Regions from separate parts of the Exiguobacterium sp. SH0S7 genome, predicted to be linked through region 1. Evidence: riboswitches for the same ligand, from Rfam matches in the RefSeq annotation. Region 1 holds a riboswitch; each other region holds the start of a gene.
What was found. A riboswitch is a leader RNA that binds a small molecule or an ion and turns the genes downstream of it on or off. The one in region 1 is predicted to bind S-adenosylmethionine.
Positions count from the first base shown of each region.

Region 2: it holds a riboswitch for S-adenosylmethionine, as region 1 does, so the genes downstream of both, EVJ22_RS13015 (Na+/H+ antiporter NhaC family protein) here and EVJ22_RS00325 (aminotransferase class I/II-fold pyridoxal phosphate-dependent enzyme) in region 1, are expected to answer to the same signal.
Region 3: it holds a riboswitch for S-adenosylmethionine, as region 1 does, so the genes downstream of both, EVJ22_RS02810 (methionine ABC transporter ATP-binding protein) here and EVJ22_RS00325 (aminotransferase class I/II-fold pyridoxal phosphate-dependent enzyme) in region 1, are expected to answer to the same signal.
Region 4: it holds a riboswitch for S-adenosylmethionine, as region 1 does, so the genes downstream of both, EVJ22_RS08900 (2,3-diketo-5-methylthiopentyl-1-phosphate enolase) here and EVJ22_RS00325 (aminotransferase class I/II-fold pyridoxal phosphate-dependent enzyme) in region 1, are expected to answer to the same signal.

Region 1 covers NZ_SJVA01000001.1:59,010-63,613, reverse strand. The annotation lists gene EVJ22_RS00335 (MDR family MFS transporter) at 1-405, opposite strand, end outside; gene EVJ22_RS00330 (AI-2E family transporter) at 664-1,764, opposite strand; SAM riboswitch class I at 1,942-2,042, shown strand; gene EVJ22_RS00325 (aminotransferase class I/II-fold pyridoxal phosphate-dependent enzyme) at 2,119-3,294, shown strand; gene EVJ22_RS00320 (iron-containing alcohol dehydrogenase family protein) at 3,291-4,307, shown strand; SAM riboswitch class I at 4,349-4,452, shown strand; gene EVJ22_RS00315 (MetQ/NlpA family ABC transporter substrate-binding protein) at 4,530-4,604, shown strand, end outside.
Region 2 covers NZ_SJVA01000012.1:10,715-15,318, reverse strand. The annotation lists gene EVJ22_RS13020 (GGDEF domain-containing protein) at 1-1,478, shown strand, start outside; SAM riboswitch class I at 1,577-1,672, shown strand; gene EVJ22_RS13015 (Na+/H+ antiporter NhaC family protein) at 1,744-3,027, shown strand; gene EVJ22_RS13010 (TVP38/TMEM64 family protein) at 3,064-3,696, opposite strand; gene trhO (oxygen-dependent tRNA uridine(34) hydroxylase TrhO) at 3,920-4,604, shown strand, end outside.
Region 3 covers NZ_SJVA01000001.1:543,781-548,384, reverse strand. The annotation lists gene gcvH (glycine cleavage system protein GcvH) at 1-288, shown strand, start outside; gene EVJ22_RS02820 (PTS sugar transporter subunit IIC) at 333-1,388, opposite strand; gene EVJ22_RS02815 (thioredoxin family protein) at 1,579-1,836, shown strand; SAM riboswitch class I at 2,289-2,394, shown strand; gene EVJ22_RS02810 (methionine ABC transporter ATP-binding protein) at 2,473-3,501, shown strand; gene EVJ22_RS02805 (methionine ABC transporter permease) at 3,491-4,153, shown strand; gene EVJ22_RS02800 (MetQ/NlpA family ABC transporter substrate-binding protein) at 4,183-4,604, shown strand, end outside.
Region 4 covers NZ_SJVA01000004.1:143,177-147,780, forward strand. The annotation lists gene EVJ22_RS08885 (1,2-dihydroxy-3-keto-5-methylthiopentene dioxygenase) at 1-21, opposite strand, end outside; gene EVJ22_RS08890 (methylthioribulose 1-phosphate dehydratase) at 35-652, opposite strand; gene EVJ22_RS08895 (2-hydroxy-3-keto-5-methylthiopentenyl-1-phosphate phosphatase) at 649-1,299, opposite strand; gene EVJ22_RS08900 (2,3-diketo-5-methylthiopentyl-1-phosphate enolase) at 1,296-2,450, opposite strand; SAM riboswitch class I at 2,522-2,624, opposite strand; SAM riboswitch class I at 2,830-2,932, shown strand; gene mtnK (S-methyl-5-thioribose kinase) at 3,014-4,168, shown strand; gene mtnA (S-methyl-5-thioribose-1-phosphate isomerase) at 4,165-4,604, shown strand, end outside.

The DNA.
Region 1 (4,604 bases):
CGCCTCGTTCATCTGTTCCGGCTCGGTCACGTCGGCGACCATCGCGCTCGCTGCCGGGTGGAACAGCGAGTTCGTCAAGCCGAGCATCGCGTTCAAGAGCAGGAGCGGCCAAAACGTTTCCGCGAAAGCGAAACCGATGAGGGCGACCGCATCACCGAGGATGGCGGTCATCATGACCGGTTTTCGGCCGTACAGGTCGGCCAGACGACCGCCGACGACCGAGCCGATGAGCGCCATGATCGGTCCGGTCGCCAAGATGACGCCGACTTGGACGTAGCTGTCGAGCTTGTCGCTGTAATAGAGGACGAGGAACGGGGCGATCATGAACATCATGACACCGGTGATCGTCTCGCCGAGGAAGCGAATCCAAATGTTACGGTCGAGCCGTTTGAGTGATTGAATCATGCGTTTCACCTGCTTCTACAAAATAAAAGGGACGAAGGATGCACGGAGGCATACTCGTCCCTACTTGCTTATGTACGCCTCGGAAGACAGGCGGGTGACTACAGTTCATGAAACGGAAGACCCCGACCTGTCAGTATGAAATTGGATACGATGTGGCTGCGTCATGACTGACATGGCGGGTCCTCCTTTCTGTAAGTTTACTCTTCTTTTCAACTGTATGACAGATTATTGAAATGTGTCAACATATTTTGACTTGCGTCATAACAGTTCATTTAAATTCTTTCGGGTGAGCCGATAATCGATCAACCGGGACAAGACGACTTGAATCATCGCGGTCACGGGTACGCTGATGAACATCCCGACGAGGCCGAACAGGCTCCCCCCGATGATGATCGATGTGATGACCCAGAACGGGGTGATCCCGACGCTGTCGCCGAGAATTTTCGGCCCGAGCCAAAGTCCGTCGAACTGTTGCAGCAAGAAAATGAACAACAAGACGAGCAGGGCCGTGAACGGGTCGTAGAAGTAGGTGATGATGAACGCCGGGATCATCCCTAAGAGCGGTCCGACGTATGGGATGAAGTTCAGCACCCCGATGATGACACCGAGCAAGAGCGCGTAAGGTGCACCGATGATCAAGAGCCCGATGACAGCCATCACGCCGATGATGAGACAGTCGAGCGACTTTCCGATGATGTAGCGTTTAAAGATATAGTCCATCTCTTGGAAGATGTCGATCGTCGTCTTCGCCGAAGCGACCGGGAACATCGCATACAGCAGACGCTTGAACATCCGGGCGAACACTTCCTTGTCTTTCAACAAGTAGATCGAGATGACGATCCCGATCAGCAAGTTGATCAACGTCATCGTGAAGCTCGATACGTAACCGACCGAAGACACGACGGCCGTCTCGACCCATCCGGAATACCGTTCCTCGAACCGATTGAAGTCGATGGCCTGGGCAAGCGTCGCATTATACTCCTCGACATACGTTTTCAGCTGCCCGAGAAAGCCGTCGATTTGGCGAATGTAAAACGGGAGCTCCTCGATGAGAGAGGCGACACTCGAATAGATGCGTGGGAACAGCGTCACCGCTGACACGACGAGGATCCCAATGAACGTGACGTAGACGATCAACAAGCCTTGATAACGCTTCAAGTGGAACCGCTCTTCTATATAGGATAGGACGGTGTTGAGGAGCAGCGCGATGGCAATCCCCATTATGATCGGCGTCAACAGCTGAAACGCATACTGCAGGACCCGAGAAATCGTGTCCGGCTCGCTGATGACTTTCCATAGGACGAGCAGGATCAGTCCGATCACGCTCAACTTCCATATTAACTGACGGTTTAGTTCCAATGGTCTATCCCCTCATGCTGTAAATTTTGCAGAATAACGTTCACCTTTTACTATGAACGTTTTTTTACCGGGATTCAATAGCGGTAAGGAATTTTTGAAATAAGGATTGACAAGGTTGGTAACGTTTGGTTTACTAAATGACATATTACAGAAATTATCAATTGCATATAAAAACACTTTCTATCAAGAGAAGCGGAGGGACTGGCCCGATGAAGCTTCAGCAACAGATTGTTTCAATACTGTGCTAATTCCAGCAAGGTGACCTTGAGAGATGGAAAGGTGGTTGTTTGAATACGTCCGTATCTCGACACCCCTTTCCGCGGAAAGGGGTGTTTTTGCATAGGAGGACTATTCATGACAGACAGACGCTCGAAGCTACTTAAAACGTTACCACCCCAGCATTTCGTCGGACTCGCCGCCGAAGTCGCCGCACTCGAGCGTTCAGGCCGCGACGTCATCCGGCTCGGCCAAGGGACGCCCGACTTGCCGACACCGGCCTCGATCTGCGAGGCGCTGCAGACGGCCCTGCTCGACCCGGCGACGCACCAATACGGACCGTTCCGGGGACAGACGCGCCTGAAGCAAGCGGTCGCGACATTCTACCAGACCGAATACGGCGTCGCGCTCGATGCCGAGACCGAAGTGGCCATCTTGATCGGCAGCAAGTCGGGACTCATCACGCTCCCGCAATGTGTGCTCGAACCAGGTGACGGCATGTTGCTACCGAACCCGGGCTATCCGGACTACATCTCGGGGGCACGTCTCGCCGGAGCGGTCGTCCACGACCTCGTCCTCCGGGAAGAGAACGGCTATCTTCCTGATTACGAGACGCTCGATCCGCAGGGGGCGCGACTCATGTATTTGAACTACCCGAGCAATCCGACCGGCGCCGTCGCGTCGCCCGCGTTCTTTGACGACACGGTCCGGTTCGCGAATAAGCATGACCTCATGGTCGTCCACGACTTCGCCTACGGCAGCATCGGTTTCGACGGTCACGTCCCGCCGAGCTTCCTGCAGGCGCCGGGTGCGAAAGACATCGGCATCGAGGTGTATACGATGTCGAAGGCGTTCAACATGTCCGGCTGGCGGGTCGCTTTCGCCGTCGGCAACCGCGACATCATCGAGGCGATCAACACGTACCAGGACCACGTCCATGTGAGCGTGTTCTCGGCCATCCAAGAGGCGGCCATCGCCGCGCTCGAGTCACCGCGTTCGCTCCGGGACGACTTGTCACGGTTGTATGAGGCCCGCCGCGACCGGCTCGTCGACGGGTTACGTCAGGCCGGATGGGACATCACGGCCCCGAGTGGCTCGTTCTTCGTCTGGGCGAAAGTGCCGGACGGGGACGCCAAATCGTTCTCCCATAAGCTGCTCCACGAGGCAGGGGTCGCCGTGACGCCGGGCTATTTCTTCGGCTCAGAAGGCGAGCGGTACGTCCGGTTCGGGCTCGTCTCCGCCGAGCCGAAGATCGACGAGGCCGTCGAGCGGATCGAGAAACTGTTTGCGACGTATGAAGAGGTCCGGGCATGATCCGCCAAGCCGTGCTCGAGTACGACCATGCGGATGACGCGCTCGAGCGGCTCGATGAATTGATCGATGGCCGTCGTGCTCACGTGCTGCGCGGACAGAACGGTTTTGACGTCGTCAAGCGCGTCCTGCCAGCGATCACTGCCTATCCGACATCGCTGTTCGGCGGCGAATGCACGGACGCTGAGGTCGAACGGCTCCGTTTGAAAAATGTGGACGTCCTCATTGCCATCGGTGGGGGTAAGCTCGTCGACACGGCGAAACTCGTCGCTTACCGGCAAGGTGTCCCGCTGATCGTCATCCCGACGCTCGCCTCGAACTGTGCCGCCTTCACGCCGCTCAGCGTCATCTATGACGAGCAAGGGGCATACGTCCGCTACGACGTGTTCCGCGTCGTCATCGAGCGGGTCATCGTCGACGCAAGGGTCGTGACCGACTCGCCGTACGACTACTTCCGGGCCGGCGTCATCGACACGGTCGCCAAGTTTTACGAGGCCCGCTATTTGAGCGGCGACAGTTCGCCTGACGCCGGCGTCAACACCGGTCTCGCCTTGGCCGAGCAATGCGGCCGGCTCGTCGAACTCGACTTGAGTGAGTCCAGTTTCACCGCGTATGGGCCAGAGACCCGGTTCGCGGTCGATCACATCCTCGCCGTCGGCGGCGCCGTCGGTGGTTTCGGGGACGCCGGGACACGCGTTGCCGTCGCCCACGCCGTTCACAACGCGCTCAGCCGCTTCGAGTCGACCCACCCGTTCTTACATGGCGACAAGGTCGGATTCGGCCTCCTTGTCCAAGAACGGTTGCGTGGCTCGTCTGACGCCCCATATTTAGAGGCGTGGCTCGCCAGGATCGGCGCGCCGACGTCACTTGAGACGCTCGGACTCGTGCCGGCCGACATACCGCAACTGGTCGACGCGGTCCGGGTCGAGACCGAGTTGCAACGTTCACCCGTAACGCTCGATATTGACTATTTGAAAATAATTTTTGAAAATTTAGTATTTTCTGTTTACAAATAAAAGAATTAAAAGTAAGATGATAACAATTAAATAAGACCGATAGCTTATCAAGAGTGGTGGAGGGACTGGCCCTATGAAACCCGGCAACCAGATCGTAATGATCATGGTGCTAATTCCAACAGACGAAACGTCTGGGAGATGAGCGTGTCCGACTGTCTTTGACTTGTCGTGCCCGCCACTCTTTATGAGTAGCGGGCTTTTATTTTGGAGGAGGAATCATTCATGAACATCAAACAGAAAACAGTACTCGCAGGAACATCTCTACTCGCGGCCATCGCCTTGTCGGCGTGCGGCCAA
Region 2 (4,604 bases), on a different contig from region 1:
GCATCGTCCTCATCATCTTTTTATTCTTTGATTTTGAGACGGCGCTCCTCGTCAACCAAATTGGACTCCTCGTCTTTCAGTTCGCCAACTTAAAACCGCGCGTCGCGCTCCGCCGCTTCCGGTTCACTTATCCGTGGAACGCGATCACGTCATTTTTAGAAATCGCCATCCCGGCAAGTGTTTACTTGGCACTCGGCGGTGAGACCGGTCTTGGCTTCTATTCGCAGGATTCGTTCGTCCCGCTCCTCGGTCTGATCAGCGCCATCATCTTGAACACGATTGTCCAAAAATATCAAGTCGGCTGGTGGTTCCGCGTCGATATTCCGGTCCGAGATTTTCTGAGTATCGCTTTTTACACGTATATCGTCAGTTTCGTCTTCATCTTTGCCGCGTCGTTCTTCCGTGAGACGAACTTGCTCGTCGTCAGTAGCATCGCGGCCGCCCTCACGTTCTTTATTAAGCGGTTGATGATTCAAAAAGGGCGCCAGGACGCGTTCAAGTCATTGATCGAACAGTACGATGAAGCGAAAGAGGCAGTCTCCCTGTCTCAAAGCGAGGCTCAGGCGATTGAAGTGTTCTTGAGTCAATGTGAGCGCCTCAACCAATATGATAAAGGGTTTGTCGAGTTCGTCCTGTTCGACCGAACGCTCTATTTCGATTTGTTGACGCGACAGCCAATCGACCGTCCGCTCGTCTTCGACTTGATGGATGCGCGCCATCCACACGCCAAGTCTGTCGATTATGAGATGCGTTTCGAATGGGACGCAGCGTTGTCAGATGCGTTTCATGACGACTACCACAGCTTCATCTCGGTCCAGTCAGAAGAGATTGACGGGATCCGCACACGCATCGTCATGATCGGTGAACACGTCTATGGCTATCCGCCCATCATTCAAAACGAGATGGTAAAATTGTTGAAATCATTCAACCGAACGATCAGCCGGTGCCACGAACGCGACCGCCTATACACGGAAAGCCGCACCGATAGCTTGACGCTGCTCGCCAACGCGCGCGCGTTCTACGAGTATGGGATTCAACAAATCTCGGACGGTTCGATGTACCCGATCTCGGTCGCGATGCTCGACATTGACTTCTTTAAAAAAATTAATGACACGCACGGTCACCAAGTCGGAGACAGCGTGCTCCAAGAGTTCGGGCGGCGAATTCGGCAAGTGCTCCGGACCGATGACTTTGCGGCCCGTTACGGGGGCGAGGAGTTCATATTGCTGCTCAATCATTGCGACGTCGACCAAGCCGTCGATATCGCCGAACGGATTCGGCAGAAGATTGAAGATAAGCCGTTCCGTGTCGATGGGGTCGATATTCCCGTGACCGCCTCGATCGGTGTCGATACGATTCAAGCGTTCGGCGACAAACGGCTTGACGATACGATCCGTAACGCTGACCGGGCCCTTTACGTCGGCGGTAAGTACGCCGGTCGTAACCGCGTCGCCCATTACAACTTTTTGACGACATGACTTCCCCCCGCGTCCACTGGCGCAGGGGAATTTCTGTTGACAACCCGATTTGAAACAGGTACGTTAGGAAACGTGTCTAACAACTACATCATGACGACTTTTTATCAAGAGAGACGGAGGGACTGGCCCTTAGATGTCTCGGCAGCGGGTAACCTGTGCCAAATCCAGCGAGCGTTCTGCTCGAAAGATGAAAAGGGTGTCTCTTACAGAGAGAGCCTTTTTCGGAAGGCTCTTTTTTTCTATTCTATTAAATGAGGTGAATCAATTGGAACAACCAACAGCTAACAAATGGGCACTCTTGCCTTTGCTCGTCTTCCTCGTCTTCTTCATCGGAGCAGGTATTTATTATGGCGACTTTTACAAGTTTCCGGTACTGATCGCGGCGTTGATCGCTTTAATTGTCGCTGCGATGATGACGAAAGGAAGCGTCACTCAGACCGTCGAGCGTATCGCACAAGGCGCCGGTAATCCAGGCATCTTGATCATGATATTCATCTTCCTGCTCGCCGGCGCGTTCTCGAGCGTCGCCGGTGCAATCGGTGCGATTGACGCGACGGTCAATGCGGCCTTGACGTTCCTGCCACCGTCACTCTTACTGAGCGGACTGTTCGTCATCGCTGCTTTCATCTCGATGGCGATGGGCACATCGACCGGTACGATTGCCGCGCTTGCCCCGATCGCGCTCGGCATCCATCAAGAGAGCGGGGTCAATATCGCAATCGCGGCCGCGGCCGTTGTCGGCGGGGCCATGTTCGGAGACAACTTGTCGTTCATCTCGGATACGACAATCGCTGCCGTAAGGACACAACGGACGAACATGCGCGACAAGTTCCGGACCAACTTTTGGATCGTGCTCCCGGCCGCAATCATCACGACTGTCCTGTTAGCCGTTCTCTCAAGCGGAGAATCGACGATTGAAGTGGCCGCGTTCGAATGGTACAAATTGATTCCGTATCTCGCCGTCATCGCCCTCGCCTTGACCGGACTGAACGTCATCCTCGTTTTGCTCGGCGGCATCGCGCTCGCTGGCATCATCGGGCTGATTGACGGAAGCTTGGCCGTCACGACTTACGTCACGGCGATGGCCGACGGCATGATGGGGATGGCCGAGATTTCGCTCTTGACGTTATTCATGGGCGGACTCGTCGGGCTCATCTCATATAACGGTGGACTCACCTATTTACGAGACGCACTCACGTCACGGATTGAACGCCGGGCTGGTGCGGAATGGAGCATCGCCGGGCTCGTCAGTGCGACGAACGTCGCGACGGCGAACAATACGATCTCGATTCTCGTAGCAGGCCCGCTTGCCGCGAATATCGCCGATACGTATGACATCGAACGGAAAAAGTCAGCGAGCGTACTCGACATCTTCTCGTGCGGGGTACAAGGACTTCTGCCTTACGGGGCGCAGCTCCTCATCGCCGCCGAGTTGACGAACACGGCGTCACCCGCCCTCGTCCCGTATATGTTCTATCCGTTCCTCCTGTTCATTTGCGGAGGTTTGGCGATCGTCTTCAACTTCCCACGTTTCAAAAAAACCAACTGAGCAAAAATCCTCGAAGGCGGCCGCCTTCGAGGATTTTTATGTTCTCGCTTCACGTTTACGTTTGAGCTCTTCGTTCCGTTTTTTGAAGGCGCGCCGTTTGAGAAGTTCTTCGAGACCCCGGCTAATCGCCCACAATACGAGCAAGAGCAAGCCGAGCATCGACAAGCGGAACGGGCTTTGGATGAACTCTTGCCACTGATCACCGATGACCGAGAAGATGATGACGACGAGCAGTTTCCCGAATCCGGCCGCCAATACGAACGTCCGGAGCGGCATTTGAATCAAGGCGAGTAAGTACGTGATCAAACTGACCGGGATGAACGGCAACGAATATAAGAATCCGAGCGAGATTGGACTCATATGGTTGATGCGATCGAGCCAATAGACACCCTGTTTATGTTTTTCGAGCCAACGCGTCATCGGTTTGCGGAACACGTAACGGACGGCGGCGAACACGAGGAGTGTCCCTGCCAAGCTGCCGATCCACGATAAGAGCACACCGAGCCAGAAGCCATACGTGGCCGCGTTCGCCGAGATGATCAAGACGAGCGGGAGAAACGGGAAAATCGCTTCCAGGAACGGGGCCCCGAGTCCAGCCCAAGGACCTCCCGGCAGTCCTTGGAGCCATTCAATGATGTTCAATATATATTGTTGGAGTGATGTGAGCATTTCAGTTTCCACCTTCGGCTTTCGTTACTACCTTTTACCCGAATTCGTTCAAGAGGACGCATCTCCCTGCTCTCCTCAAAAAAAAATAAAAAGTATTTGCGAAATTTCACTGTGATATCTATCATATAATAATGGACTTGTGGTTGCAGGCAAGTTCATTCGTCGAACGACACAACCCAACGTTCGTTTTCCTGCAAAAAACTGAACACAGGGGAGCAATAACATGGAAACAAAACCAATGCGGGTCTTGCTGTACTATAAGTACGTCAACATCGAAGACCCAGAAACACTAACACAACAACACCTCAAGTACTGTAAAGACCTCGGGATCAAAGGGCGTATCTTGATTTCTTCCGAAGGAATCAACGGAACGTGCTCGGGCACTTGGGAACAAACCGAACAGTACATGAACGATTTGAAAGCCGATCCATACTTCAGCGACATCGAGTTCAAAATCGATGAAGTCGAAGAGCATGCTTTCAAGAAAATTTTTGTCCGTCACAAACAAGAGCTCGTGACGTGGCGCTTTGATGGTGAGTTCGACGTGCCGAAACAACACGGTGCGTATCTCGAACCGGCAGAATGGAAAGAGATGATGAATCGCGACGATGTCGTCATCCTCGACGTTCGTAACAACTACGAGTACGATCTTGGCCATTTCAAAAATGCGATCAAAATCGACGTAGAGGCTTCTCGTTACATGCCAGATTGGCTTGAGGAGAACAAAGACCTCTACGAAGGGAAAACACTTCTCACGTACTGTACCGGAGGCGTCCGTTGCGAGAAATTTACCGCATATATGCGTGACCAAGGTCACGACAACATTTTCCACTTAAAAGGCGGCGTCGCCATGTACGGCAAAGACGAAGCAACACAAGGGGAAAACTGGGACGGCGAGCTTTACGTCT
Region 3 (4,604 bases), 480 kb from region 1:
CAAAGCGAACTAGGGGACATCGTGTTTGTGGAACTTCCTGAAGTCGGCGGCACGATTTTGCTCGACGAGCCGTTCGGTTCGGTCGAATCGGTCAAGACGGTGTCTGAACTGTACGCACCGATCTCTGGGAAAATCACGGCGGTGAATGAATCACTCGCGGACTCGCCGGAACTTGTCAACGAAGCACCGTTCGAAGGCGCATGGATGATCGAAGTCGAGTTGAACGATTCAACGGACGTCGACAAACTCATGTCGGCAGAAGAATATGAAACGATGATTCAAGGCTAACAAAAATCCCGGTTTCTCTTTATGAGAAGCCGGGATTTTTTGATTTAGTCGAAGTCGAGGCGGTAATGTTCAGGCTGGATGAGTGATGTCCGGTTGAACAGGCGATAGAAGACAATCCCGAGCGTCACCGGAATGAGGCCGAACAAGACGATGACGAGCATGACGTTCCAGAGCGCGAATCCGCCTGGCATCAAGTGCAGGGCGTTGACAGGTCCAATCAGTCCAGAGACACCGAATCCGGCACTGATCGGTGTTCCTTCGATACGAAGGATACCGGCGAGCGCCCCGAGAATGGCCGCGTTCGCGAGCACAGGGAGCATCATGATCGGACGACGGACGAAGTTCGCCATTTGAATTTTCGGTGAGCCGAGGAAGTGAGCGAGCGACGTCCCGGTCGCGTTCATCTGCCACCCGGCGATAGCGAGACCAAAACCGGCTGCGACGACGCCGAGGTTAGCGGCCCCGGCGGCAACACCGGACAGACTGATCGCCGTCGCGATCCCGACCGTCGAGATCGGGGAGACGATGATGAGCGAGAACGCCATCGCGATCAACATGCCCATCACGATCGGTTGGAGTTCAGTCATCGTCATGATGACTGTGCCGATGTACGTCGTGATCTGTGAGATGTACGTGAGTAAGAACATGCCGATTCCGCCGGCGATGACGATGACCGTCATCGGTAAAACGAGGACGGTGTACGTCTTTAAGCGTGGCGACAGCTGCATTACCATATATGTCGCGAGGGCGGCGGTCACACCGGCCGTGATGACGTCGCCGATTCCCGCCATGAGGAACGCGTCTTCCTCGATACGGATAGCGCCGCTCCCGACCTGGGTCGCGATACCGATCGTCCCGGCCTCGAGCGCCGAGCGTCCGAATTGCATCGCGACGGTGACACCGATGATGACCGGGAGCAGGCGCATCGCGATCGTCGTCGCGTCTAAGATGAACTGCAAAGACGGAAAATACGGTAAGATGGCTTTCGTTAATTCACCGAGCAACGCGCTCGGGATGAGGGCGATTAAAATAGCGAGACTGAGTCCGTTCAATACGTTCATCAAAAATTGTTTGCCTGTCAGTTTCGTTTGTTCCGTCATAAGTCGATTCACCTGTCCTTTTCTACGTATATGCTGTTATGTACGAAAGCGTTAAAGTTAATGACCATACTATGCCTCTTTTCGTGAAGCGTCAACAGGAAATGTTGAACGATTCAGAAAATTCGTGGGGTGAGCACAACTTTTGAACAGATCGGCTCACATTCATATACTTATAAAAGAGGTGAGAACAATGATTACAGACGGATTGTTATATATATACGCCCCGATGTGTGGAACATGCGCTGTGGCCGAGCGGATGCTCGCCGTCGTCGAAGCGGTCGACCCGACACTCGCGATTGACAAGCAGGACGCCAACTTTATCCCGCAAGAGTTAGAAGCGTATCAAGTGATGAGCGTCCCGGCGCTGTTAAAGCTTAAAGACGGCCAAGTCGAAGACCGATTATATGCGTTCCAAAACGTACAGCACGTCCTATCTTTCGTTAAATGAGATAGGATGATTAGAATAATCAGAAAATTTTAAATAATCAGTTGACACAAAAAGTTCACGAATGGTATATTCATTACAACATCTTACTTGAACACAATATAGGACGAGATTCTCCAGCCATCAAGACGTTTTAGAACAGCCGGTGCATCACTTTACGCGACTTTTAGGTGGACCTTCCCTTCGATTGTCCCCCAAAAAAATCAAGCGCAGGGACACCTACCGCGTAACCGCATGGTACGTTCTAAGGCCGAGTGATGGATGGCTTGAATCCCCCATATAAGGATGAACACTCTGATCGGGCAAAAGAGTTTCATCTATGGGTTGTCCTTCCGTGACTCAAGGTGCTACGTTCTGTGTCATCCTCGGATGGCACCTTTTTTTGATTTTTCGCACAAAATAGTTTGACATGAAAATAATGTGTCGCTATTATAAAGCTAATCGAATAAACAACACTCTTATCAAGAGAGGCTGAGGGACTGGCCCTATGACGCCCAGCAACCGCGGAGCAATCCGAAATGGTGCTAATTCCAGCAAGGTGAGAACCTTGGAAGATGAGAGCAATCGTTGTCCGTACCGATAAAGTACGCACGTTTGCTCAAACGTGTGTACTTTTTTTGTTGTCAGGAGGGAAAGGTATTGATTCAATTACGTAATGTGGCCAAATGGTTCGACACGAAGAACGGTCGAGTCCAGGCGGTCGATGATGTGTCGCTCACAATCGAGAGCGGCGAAATTTTTGGAATAATCGGATATTCAGGGGCGGGGAAGTCGACGCTCATCCGTCTGCTCAACCGACTCGAGTCACCGTCAAGCGGTGAAATCGTCGTCGCAGGGAGCGAGCTGACGAAGCTCACTCCGAAAGAACTGCGCGGGGTGCGCAAAAACGTCTCGATGGTATTCCAACACTTTAACTTATTATGGTCGCGCACGGTCGCTGAGAACATCAGCTTCCCGCTCGAACTGATCGGGGTACCGGCCAGTGAACGTAAACGCCGCGTCCAAGAGCTCGTCGATCTCGTCGGTCTCGCCGGACGTGAAGACAGCTATCCGTCGCAACTATCGGGCGGTCAAAAGCAGCGAGTCGGGATTGCCCGCGCGCTCGCTACAAATCCAGACGTGCTCCTCTGCGATGAAGCGACGAGCGCACTCGACCCGAAGACGACCGATTCGATTCTCGAACTGCTCGTCAGCATCAATAAGAAACTCGGACTGACGATCGTCCTCATCACCCATGAGATGCACGTCATCCAAAAGATCTGTCATCGCGTCGCCGTCATGGAGGCAGGGAAAGTCGTCGAGACCGGCCAAGTCGCGGACGTGTTCCAACATCCGGAACAGCCGATCACGAAAGAGTTCGTCAAACAGATCGGTGCCGTCGACGACATGTCGCTCACGTTCGAGCATTTGAAAGCACGTTATCCGAGTGGCCAAATCGTCAAACTTAAGTTCTTGAACGAGACGGCCGAACAGCCGATTTTATCGGAAGTGTTGAAACAGCACGACATCGGCTTCAACATCATCGGCGGTAACGTGACGCAGTCCCAAGTCGGCGCGCTCGGAACGCTATTCATCCAATTGATCGGAGAGCCGGCTGAAGTCGAGCGGGCCATCGCCTCAATCCGATTGCAGGCAGTGGAAGTGGAGGTAGAAAGCGATGTTTCCTAATGTAGATTGGCAAGTCATGCTCGAACAGACGTGGGAGACGCTCTATATGACGCTCGTCGCAGGAGCCGCGACATTCGTCATCGGTCTCGCCCTCGGCATGCTCTTATATGTCACGAACGAACCGCTCATGATGAAGAATCGTCCGATTTACACGATCATCAGCGCGGTCGTCAACGTGTTCCGCTCGATCCCGTTCATTATTTTGATCATCTTGCTCATTCCGTTCACGCTCCTTCTCGTCGGAACGATGCTCGGCTCGACGGCGGCGCTCCCGGCGCTCATCATCGGTGCGGCCCCGTTTTATGCACGTATGGTCGAGCTCGCACTCCGCGAAGTCGATCGCGGTGTCATCGAGGCGGCCGAGTCGATGGGCGCGACGAAATGGCAGATCGTCTATAAAGTGTTGTTCCCGGAAGCACTCCCGGCCATCGTGTCAGGCATCACGGTGACGATCGTCGCCATCGTCGGTTACACGGCCATGGCCGGAGTCGTCGGGGGTGGTGGTCTCGGGAACTTGGCGTTCCTCGAAGGGTTCCAGCGTTCACAAAGCGACGTCACGTTCGTCGCGACCGTATTGATCTTAGTCATCGTCTTCGTCGTTCAGTTCATCGGCGATCGACTCGTCTCAAAAATCGATAAGCGATCAGCTTAATCAAATACAATCATATGGAGGGTTTTATAATGAAATCATGGAAAACAGTACTCGGATTGACAGCAGCATCAGCACTCACAATTCTCGCGGCATGTGGCGGCGGGGACTCAGAATCAGGCTCGGGCGACGACAAGACGCTCATCATCGGCGCGTCGAACGTACCACACGCCGAGATTTTAGAGCACGTCCAAGACGAATATGAAGAAAAAGGCTACACGCTTGAAATCAAGAAGTTCCAAGACTACGTGCTCCCGAACAAGACGCTCGCAGCTGGTGAGCTCGACGCGAACTACTTCCAACACGAGCCGTACCTCGAGTCACAAATGGCTGAGAACAAAGACTATAAATTCGCTTCAGCCGGCGGCGTCCACATCGAGCCGATCGGTGTCTACTCACAAGACTACAAATCACTCGATGAGCTTCCGGACGGCGCTGAAATCATCATGAGCTC
Region 4 (4,604 bases), on a different contig from region 1:
TTGGAAATAGACAGTTGCCATAGAAAGTTCCTCCTTATGAATGGACGCCTAAGGCGCGTAGTTTTAACGTGTAGCTGAACAAAAATTCGTATGCTTCTAAATAGCGCTTCGCCGCATCCGGCGTCTCGCCCCAGACCGTGATGCCGTGATTACGGATGAGGACGGCACCGGCGTTTGAATGGACGTGAGGCGCGAAGGCGGCCGCGAGCGTCGGGATGTCGGCATGATTGTCGATGATTGGGACCCGGACGACCGCGTCCTCTTCCCAATACCCGAGTGCCTTGATGATCTCTTGCCCCGTGAAGACGACCTCACCGTTCACGGCGTGGAGCTCGGAGATGACGTTGTTGTCGACTGTGTGCACATGGAGTGAACACGCCGCCGCGGTCTTGTTGAACACCTCGACGTGTAGCAGCGTCTCAGCGGACGGTTTGCCAGTTTGTTCGCCAAGCAAGCGACCGGCCGCGTCGACGAGGACGAAATCGTCCGTGGTCCGTTTTCGTTTATCGCGTCCGCTCGCCGTGACGAGGAAGGTCAGCGGGTCGTCGGAGACACGAATCGCCAAATTGCCACTCGTTCCTGGGAACCAGTCGCGCGCGGCGAGTTCGTCTTTAATGTCGGCGAGTTCAAGCCAACGTGCGGTCACGCTCATACGTGCACCTCCTTCATGTGATGGGTGATGTCGTCGAACGTCTCGAACGGGGCGTAGGCGATGCCTTCCGCTTCACAGAGCGTGATGAGTTGCCCACGGGCGTAGACGAAATCGGCCCGTTTGGCGATCTCGAAGTCGGTCACCGAGTCACCGATGACGATCAAGCGATCAACGGGATCGACGATCGTCCGGGCGATTGTCGGTTTGCAGCAACCACAATCATTCGTACAATGCGCGTCACAGGCGTAGGGCCAGTCGACGCGTACCGTCTCGTCCGAGAAGTCGGCGACGTTACAGTAGATGTGGTCCGGCGCGACGTGGTCTTGCAAGATCGGGTGCACGAAAAAGTCCATGCCGCCGCTGACGACGTCGAACTTCCAAACTTGTTGCCGGACTTCTGCCAAAAACGTCGAGAACCCTGGGCGCAAGGTGATGCGGTCCAGCAAGTAGTCACGGTACGCCGAAGCGTCAGCGCTCGGCAACAGCTGGAACATCTGTCCGACCCCGGAGCGGATCGAGATGTCTTGAGCGAGCACGTCGTCTTTGAGCGCGTGCCATTCGGGCGGTGCGAACGCCCGCATCAAAGCGATGATGTTGTCCTCGGCCGTGATCGTCCCATCGAAGTCACACAAGATGTGAATCGTCATTGTTTTGACCACGCCTTTAGCGCGGACTCGAGCTCGTTCGTCTGGCTCGCCACGCCTAATACTTGCTCAATCGCTTGTCGGAACGCCCGGGCCCCGGCAGCCGCGCCGTCTGGGTGACCGTGGATGCCGCCACCGGCGTTGATGACGACGTCTGTGCCGAAATCACGGATGATGTCCGGGATGAGCCCCGGATGGATGCCGGCCGACGGGACCGGTAGAATCGGCTTCGTCCAGTGCGGCCGAGCACTGCCATCCCGAATCGTGAACGCCTCATCAGGCGGTGTCGCAAGTGAACCGTATGGGGACGGGAACAGCGTCAAGTCGGCCCCCGCGAGGCGGATCAATTTTCCGAGCAAGAGCGAGTGGCTGATCGAGCCGGTCAAGGCCCCGGCGAACGCGGGATGCGCCAAAATCGGGACGTTAATTGTTGGATCGCTCGCGAGTTCGCGGAGTGTGTCGAGCCCGTATGTATAGACGTTGAACAACAGTGCCGTCGCGCCCGCCTCGATCAAGCGGAGCGCTTGGTCACGCAGCCCGAACACCGGACCGCTGAGCGTGATGGCATAGAGCGAACGTTTCCCGGTCGTTTTGAACTGTTCTTGGATGACGGCCGCTCCGATTTTAGCTCGTTCAAGCGACGGAGTGAGCGGGTTGTCGTATAGGATTTCATCATCTTTGACGATGTCGATGCCGCCGGCGAGCTGGTCTCGAAGTTGCTGTTCTAAGAAGCGTAAATCACGGCCGATGATCCCTTTAAAGATGCTCATGACGAGCGGGCGATCATGTACGTCGAGCAACTCACGAACGCCTTGAACACCGAACTTTGCTCCGGGGAATTCAGATGCAAGCGTTTCGGGTAACGTCAAGTCGATCAAGCGTACCGAGTCATCGAGCGATAATTTCCCGAACGTCGTCGTCAAGATGGATGAGAAGTCGGGCGTGACGTTATGGAGCGGATAACGGATTGTGAAGCGGCTCGTTGTTTCCGTATGCGTCGTTGAGACGACCTCGCCCCGATACGCCTTTAATTGTTCTTGCTCTAGGTGAGGCAGTTCCGTCCACGTGCCGACGGTCAGTTCGAGGGCGATTTTCTCGGCGACAGTCGCGACGCGGTCCGTCCGGCTGATTTCATATGTGGCAGTAATACTCATGTTCGTTCCTCCTTCCGGTCAAACAAAAAATGACCCCATGCCGAGGCAAGAGGTCATCATAAAAAAATGAACTCTTATCTCTCAGCTTACGCTGCAAGAATTAGCACCGTGCCCAATCGGGTCGGTTGCTGCGACATCATCGGGCTTGTCCCCTCCGTCTGCTCTTGATAAGAATGTATTTTGAAGTTGTGAAATTTAATTGAATTTTGTCACACAATATCCGGTTCGTCAATTCCTTTTTTTGAGAAAAAAAGTTTGAGTTCGTTGTTACTATATATGCATAAAAAAAGTGACCGTTGCTCCAGCAAATTGCCGTTGACAAAGGTGGGGTCGAGTCCGTAATATTCATCACAACAAGTTCACACAATCGAATACGACACTCTTATCGCGAGTTGGCAGAGGGAATTGGCCCGATGACGCCGCAGCAACCGACCAGTAGGCACGGTGCTACATCCACCAGACATACGTCTGACAGATGAGAGGAACATCCGTTACGGCTGTGCCTCTTTCTCGCGGAGAAAGGGGCTTTTTTTGTGGGGAATATACCGAAAGGGGAAACAGACATGGCTTATCAACCATTTACAGAACAGACAGTCGTCGAGCACGTCAGAACGTTAGGGTTACTCGAAGACGGGGGCATCGCGCATTGTGAGGAGATCGGGGACGGCAACTTGAACCTCGTCTTCCGCATCCGTCAAGGCGAAACGAGCCTCATCGTCAAGCAGGCGCTACCGTATGCGAAAGTCGTCGGCGAGAGTTGGCCGCTCACACTTGAACGGGCGTGGATCGAGCAGCTTGCGTTGCGCGAATTCGCCAGTGTCGTCCCGCGTTTCGTCCCGGTCGTTCTCGGCAGTGATCGGACGCTCGCCTACACGATTTTAGAGGACCTGTCCGACTTTGATATCGTCCGGACGGGCTATTTGGAAGGGAAAGCGTATCCTGAACTCGCCCGTCACATCGGTGAGTTTTTAGGGCAGACGTTGTTTGAGACGTCCGACTATGCGGCCGGCCCAATCGAGAAGAAGCGGAAAGAACGGGATTATTACAACCCGGAACTGTGCGACATCACTGAAAAACTGATCTTCACCGATCCGTACAAAGATGCCGAGTCGAACAACATCGAAACCGCGCTCCGTCAGGACGTCGAAGCGCTTTGGCGTGACCAGAAATTGAAAGTGGAGGTCACGAAACTGAAAGTCGGTTTCGTCACGAAACACGACGCGCTCTTGCACGGGGACTTACATACAGGCAGCATCTTCGCGACGCAACAAGAGACGAAAGTCATCGATCCAGAGTTCGCTTTTTACGGACCGTTCGGCTTTGACATCGGGCAAATCGTCGCCCATTTGACGCTATCGACGTTCCATGACCCACTCAAACGGTTCGAGCGGTTCACCGACGTATTGACGGTATGGGAGACGTTTGAAAAGACGTTCCGGACGAAGTTTGAGACGGCGGTCGAACCGTTCAACACGGACGGGTTCGTCGATGAACTACTTCAAACCATCTTTAGCGACACGATCGGCTATGCCGGATGCGAACTGATTCGCCGCACCATCGGCCTCGCAGGAGTCAATGACCTCGAGACGTTACCGGAAACGGTCCGGCTCGAGCGGAAACGGGAAGCGCTCACGCTCGGCACGACGCTCATTAAACAGCGCCACGATGTCCGGACAATCGATGAATTAGTGACGCTGTTAGCGGGGGTACGCGTATGACAGTCCAAAACATTCGCTTCGAACCGTCCCGGGACGAGCTCGTCATTTTAGACCAAACGTTACTGCCGCATGAGGAGCGGTACGTGACGATCGCGACGCTCGAACAGGCGGAGCACGCCATCGAGACGTTACAAGTCCGAGGCGCGCCGGCCATCGCCTATTTCGGCGCATTCGTGCTCGCGAAAGAAGCGGTCCGCCTCCAGGATGACCCGGACTTCACACGCCGGCTCGACCTCGTCGGCCGTCGATTGATCGCGACGCGACCGACGGCGGTCAATCTGCAAAACGTGATCGAGTCACTTCTCGGGCTGAACGTCGGCGTCGACTTTGAAAGGATCGCGACCGACATCAAACATCGGGCCATCGCGCTGTTCGAGCGAGACGTCGACACGTATCGGGCCATCGGGGAGCATGCGCTCACGGTGCTGCCAGCAGG